DNA from 2 places in the Exiguobacterium sp. s50 genome. Region 1 is predicted to be linked to the other one. Evidence: a T-box and tRNA genes for the amino acid it is inferred to sense, from the RefSeq annotation. Region 1 holds a T-box; the other holds one or more tRNA genes.
What was found. The T-box of region 1 lies ahead of argS (arginine--tRNA ligase). A T-box ahead of a tRNA ligase gene usually reads a tRNA of that ligase, here a tRNA-Arg.
Positions count from the first base shown of each region.

Region 1 (3,144 bases):
GTATCGACACCGATTGAAGCGGTGACGGGTATATCGATTCCGTCGACGTGGAACGGTTTGTTCTCGATTTGTTGACGGATGCGCTCGGCAATCTCGACGGCGGCCTCAACATCACAACGGTTTAAGAGCAAGATGAACTCTTCACCGCCGTAACGGGCGGCAAAGTCTTCGGTGCGGAGCACTTGACGAATGCGGCGACCGAATTCTTGGAGCACACTGTCTCCGACTTGGTGACCGTGCGTGTCGTTGATTTTTTTGAAGAAGTCGATATCGAGCATCGCGACGGAAATCGGATACATCGAGCCGTCCGAGATCTGTTGAATCCCGTATTCATAAAAAGCCCGTGCATTGGCAAGCAGCGTCAAGCTGTCCGTCCGGCTCTCGGTATAGAGGCGGTCGCGTTCATGACAACGACTGATCGTCCGATTGAACGACTTGAGCAGTTTGACAATCTCGCGTTGAATGATGGGCGGATAGCCATAGACGTGCTCGCCCGTCATCACAATCCACGTGCGGATTCCTTCGATTTCCTCGGAACGGACCGAGATGAAGCTATGATAGTCTTCATTAAATTCGTTCGACAGCGGGGCGTCCCATTCGAAGCGCATCTCGTACTCGACCGAGGCTTCGTTCGGATAGGTTGCATCGAGTAATTCAAAGACGACATGGCGATCGATCGGCTGGCGCGTCTTCAAATCAAAGTAAAGTGTGCGATCAAACAGTTTGAACTCGACGTACCCTTCATCGTACTCGTTGAGTCGCTCACATTGACTGAGGAACACTTCGATGGCTTGTGCCTCGCTTTGCGATAGCGATACGGCTTCTTTTGCTTCATCATATTGTTCAATCAACGATTTGAAGGCGTCTTGTCGACCTTTTTGAATGATGAGTCGCTTAATAAAGAACGTGAGTGCGGCGGCGATACTGCTGACGACGAGCAAGTTTGTCTCCCGGAAGAGCGAGGCCGCCAAAATGAAGACGAGACTGACGATATACGTGTAAAACGCGATGCTTAAAAAGTCGCGGACCGGGATGTCGACGCGGAACCACCAGCCGACTTGATACTTTTGGACGACCGTGTTCAAAATGATGGCAATAATCAAACCGGCAAGCGGGAGGAACGATTCTTGGGAATAGAATCCGAGACCGGTCACACCACCAAGTGCCAAGTAGACGCTGGCCGGGATGGCGATTTCCAAAAATGACGTGATGGCATTCCACGGATACGTAAAACGGAACCGTCGAAGCGCGACGCGCGGTTTCAAGTTGACGAACTGGAAGACGAGTAGTCCAATCTGATTGACGAACAGCGCTGTCTCAAAATCAAAGAATAGAAAAATAATTAAGACGATACTTTCTGAAAAGGTAAAGTAGACGCCTTTCCGTTCAATGGAGTCCATTTGAAAAATAATGACGAGCAACGCGATCAAGATGAACGGTAACGGCTCGATGGCCGGCATGTTCAATACGCCTGTAGCGAACAAGATGAGCGTCAAACCGAATAGCATACTCCAAATACTCCAACCAAGGACGGACATCTTGCGGAAATGGTTCATGGTTCCCTCCTATGTGGGAAAAATTCAATTATGTATGGTAGGAGATTCGGCACAATCACGCCTGAGTCCTGCCTATCCATCATAATGGCGGAATTCTAGCATTGAGTCTATATGAAATATCCTCTATAATGAAATTGCTTTTCAACCACATAGACGAAAGTCGATGAAAAAGAGAGTAACGATCGTTCCGTCAACAAAGCGACCTAGGGATTGGTGAGAGCCTAGGCTGACAAACATCGCGAAACGCACTTTTGAGATGCTATCCGAACTTGAGTAGGCGTAGCCGGGGGACCCCCGTTATCACCGATAAAGCGGTCTGCGTCAAGCAGGCAAGAAGAGTGGTACCGCGGGCCATCCCGTCTCTTTGCATCTGTGCAAAGGGCGTTTTTTTTATGAACAAATGATAAGGAGGAATTAGAATGAGTTATGAACGCAAATATGCGGAAGCCTTGTCCCGTGTCATCGGGGACGAGTTGACGCTCGACCAGATTGAAGCATTGATTGAAAAACCGAAACATGAGGCACACGGGGACCTTGCTTTCCCGTGTTTCCAACTTGCGAAAGCCTATCGTAAAGCACCGGTTATGATCGCGACGGATATCGCGAACGACTTGAACGACGAGTTGTTCACGAAAGTCGAGGCGGCCGGCCCGTATGTGAACGTCTTCTTGAGCCGTGACGTCGTCTCACAAGAAATCATCAACACGGTGCTCGATGAACAAGCGGACTATGCGACGCATGCGACACGCAACGAGACAATCGTCACCGATTTCTCGTCACCGAACATCGCCAAACCGTTCTCGATGGGACACCTTCGTTCAACGGTGATCGGGAATGCCATCAACCAAATCGCCCGTAAAAACGGCTATGACGTCGTCGGCATCAACCACCTCGGGGATTGGGGCACACAGTTCGGTAAACTGATGGTCGCCTATAAAAAATGGGGCGACGAGGAAGCGGTCCGGGCACATCCGATTGCTGAGCTCTTGAAGCTTTACGTCCATTTCCACGAAGAAGCGAAGACACAACCGGAACTTGAGGACGAAGGCCGTGCGTGGTTCAAGAAACTCGAAGACGGTAACGAGGAAGCGACTGAGCTTTGGACGTGGTTCCGCGAAGAATCACTCAAAGAGTTCCAAAAAGTATATGACCTCCTTGGTGTCGAATTCGACAGCTTTAACGGGGAAGCGTTCTATAACGACAAGATGGATCGTGTCGTCGCCATGCTCGAAGAGAAAAACCTTCTCGTCGAAAGTGAAGGGGCGATGGTCGTCTCACTCGAGGACGAGAATTTACCGCCATGCTTGATTAAAAAGAAAGACGGCGCGACGCTTTATGCGACACGCGACTTGGCAGCTGCCGTCTATCGTCATGAGACGTACAACTTCGTCCAGGCGAACTACGTCGTCGGCGGTGAGCAGGCGCTTCACTTCAAACAACTGTTCTCAGTCTTGGGCAAGCTCGGCTATGACTTCGTCGATGGCATGCATCACGTGCCGTTCGGCTTGATTTTGCAAGAAGGGAAGAAGATGTCGACACGTAAAGGTCGCATCGTCTTGCTCGAGGAAGTGCTCAAAGAAGCAATCGA
Region 1 is NZ_JACSLP010000005.1:41,819-44,962, reverse strand. It holds gene KNP68_RS08465 (GGDEF domain-containing protein) at 1-1,556, opposite strand, end outside; T-box leader at 1,711-1,923, shown strand; gene argS (arginine--tRNA ligase) at 1,976-3,144, shown strand, end outside.

Region 2 (3,144 bases), on a different contig from region 1:
GCCTTCTTCACCATGAACGGCGATTGCCCGTGCGAGGCCCGGACGAAAAAGTGACGCCATGCCATCACGCCGCCTTCGGTCGTCACGTACTTGCCTTGAATCGCCCGGCCGACGGTCGACTCGTGCTTGCCGATTTGTTCGGCGACTTCTTTTCGCGTTAAAGGATGCAAGACGAGCTTCCCGTCCAACCAATCGCGTTGGCGTTCGGCGATGACGGCCCACACCGATTTAAGCGTCGCGTTCCGCATCTCGAGCGTCTCGTGCCACCATTTTGCCTCGCGGTCGTCTCTGATCCGAGCCGCATCGAGCGTCGGGCTGAACCATGTCGTCACGAGCTCACCGTCACGACGGACGACTTCAAGTTCCGGGACGACGTGTTCGGTTCCTTCATATAATAATGGCGTCTTCGGGAGCGTCGTCACGATACGCGTCACTCGTTCGTACTCGGCAACCGAGATGTCGAGTCGTCCCGGGATGTCATCAAGGTGCGCGTCGAGCGCCTCGAACACGTCCAAGACGAGTGGGTCGTCATGTTCAATCGCATGCCGATATTGGCAGTCGTGCTCATTCTTTGCCCCGATCCCTGTCGGTTCTAAAAACAAGAGCGCCTGGCGCGCCGCCTCAATGTCCGCCACATCGACCTCGAAACGATGGGCGAGCACGAAGTCGCTCTCCGGTAGTAGACCGCGATGATCGAGCGCGAGGACGAGCCGTTTCTGGAGCGCACGCTGGGTCTCGGTCCCGCTCCCTTCCTTGATCTGCTCGAACAATCGCTCCTCGAACCCACTCGCCGTATCGGCCACCCATTCGACCGCACCGCTCCCCGTGGCGATGCATGGATTGCGTCGAGCCAACCGGCCGAGCTGAAAGGCGATCGCGGTCCGGTCCGCCTCGAGAATCGGCAGCCGCCGAACCATGTCCTGGGTCAGCTGTTGTGTTTGAAGTTGTTGCTGTTCTTGCCGTTGCATCGGTCACACCCCTCTCGCTTCTTATTGTAACGAACAGCGGGAAATCGCGCTCAAAAAAAAGTGAGCCGAACAGGATTGCTTTTTTAAAAAAACAAATGTATAATAAATCGTGTCAGAGAACATGCACCCGTAGCTCAGGGGATAGAGCACTGGTTTCCGGTGCCAGGTGTCGGGAGTTCGAATCTCTCCGGGTGTATCATAGCAAGAGGTCAGGCAACATATGCCTGGCCTCTTTTGTCGTTTTAGAATCGTCAAACCGTGGAATAGGTCAAAAACGATGACTATCGTTTGACCAACATTGACTATAGCGGTATGATATGTTTACAACCTACATAAAGGAGGCAGATTCAATGTTAATTCCAACAGTTATCGAACAAACAGGTCGCGGGGAACGCGCGTACGATATTTACTCACGCTTGCTCAAGGACCGCATCATCTTGCTCGGAAGTGCAATCGACGACAACGTCGCCAACTCGATTGTCGCCCAGCTTCTCTTCCTTGCAGCCGAGGACCCAGATAAGGACATCTCACTTTACATCAACAGCCCGGGTGGTTCGATCACTTCCGGAATGGCGATTTATGACACGATGAACTTCATCAAGCCGAACGTGTCGACGATTTGTATCGGAATGGCCGCATCGATGGGTGCCTTCTTGCTCCAAGCCGGTGAACAAGGCAAACGCTTCGCGCTTCCAAACGCAGAGATCATGATTCACCAACCGCTCGGCGGTACGCAAGGTCAAGCATCGGATATCAAAATCCATGCCGAACGCATCATCAAGATGCGTGAGAAATTGAACCAAATCATGGCCGATAACACAGGCCAGCCGCTTGAAGTCATCGAGCGCGACACAGAGCGCGACTACTTCATGTCAGCTGAACAAGCGAAAGACTACGGTCTCATCGACAAAGTCATGACGCGTTAATCCAAAAGTGCCTTTCCCGACTTCGGGAAAGGCACTTCTTTGTTATTGGACGGGCAACCAAATTTCAATCAAGTCGTCGGCTCCGTCTTGCCCATGAATATAGCGCTCAAAATCGAGTGCATCTCGCAACGTTACATCCGGCAATGCTAGAAGTTGATTATATGTCGTAGGGATGGCTGGAATTCCCCCTTCGACCGTGGCGACAAGATACCGTCCTGCCGACAGTTCAACCTGTCTTCCGTCTTCACCTGTCACAGGATTAGTCATCCCTGCTAAATAGGCTTCTTCTTTCGCTAAACAGACGCCATATGATTCGTCTGTTGTCAGCTCTGGTTGCAGTTTTTCCCAAACGAATGGGATTTTGGTGAGTTCGGATACATAGCCGTTTACGATTTTCGGTTGGTCCCACTTCTCATAACGTACTTTCATTGAATCTCCCCCTGTTTGCATCCATTTAATTTGTTGCTCGACTTGTCGCAACGCCTCGATCTCACGTTGAACCTCGTCAAGTCTGCTGTCGAGTAACCCGCTCACACTTTCTGCCGCTTGAATTTGTTCGAGTGAGATGCCCATTTGACGTAGTAACTTGATTTCGTTCAGGCGCCTTATTTCTTCCATCCCGTATAACCGATACTGATTCTCTAAACGAGTCGGTTGGACAAGTCCTTTTGCTTCATACCATTTTATTGCTTTAGTGGACAACCCCGTTAGATGGACCACTTTTCCGATTTGAATCATTGGCGTCCCCCCTTCTCGTTTATCATAAAGCCGGCCGTAGCGGACAGGTCAACATCTTTATTCTTTGACCTCTACCCCGAATACATAGCGGCTATCGCCTTGCGGCCAATCCCCGCCCGTCTCGAATACATAAACGCCCGGCTCGTCTGGCACGACCGGTTCAGCCGGGACAAGTTCCCCATCGACGAGTTGATGGAACGAGGCGTTCGACGGCTCGGCATGGAACTCGACATCAATCTCGGCACCCGCTTCGACCGGCACGAGCTGTAGGTCATCCGCCTCCGGCAGAGCGTGGTCCTCGCATACCGCCTCGCCCCCATCCGACCAACAGAATGTCGACTGTTTCACTTCCGCGGTCACGGTTCCGACCCGGACCGTCGGGAGCGGTGGTTTGACCGACGTCCCCGACTTCCAAAACGAGGTGGCGTATAAAATCCCGCCGACCACGAGCAACCCAATCACAACAATCCATAATCCTTTTCGTCTCAACCCGCTCATCCCCTTTGTACGTC
Region 2 is NZ_JACSLP010000004.1:69,862-73,005, forward strand. It holds gene KNP68_RS06880 (RNA polymerase factor sigma-54) at 1-968, opposite strand, end outside; tRNA gene KNP68_RS06885 (tRNA-Arg) at 1,092-1,164, shown strand; gene clpP (ATP-dependent Clp endopeptidase proteolytic subunit ClpP) at 1,319-1,894, shown strand; gene KNP68_RS06895 (MerR family transcriptional regulator) at 1,937-2,632, opposite strand; gene KNP68_RS06900 (hypothetical protein) at 2,690-3,130, opposite strand.
Region 2: it encodes a tRNA-Arg, which carries the amino acid that the T-box ahead of argS (arginine--tRNA ligase) is inferred to sense. The anticodon was not compared.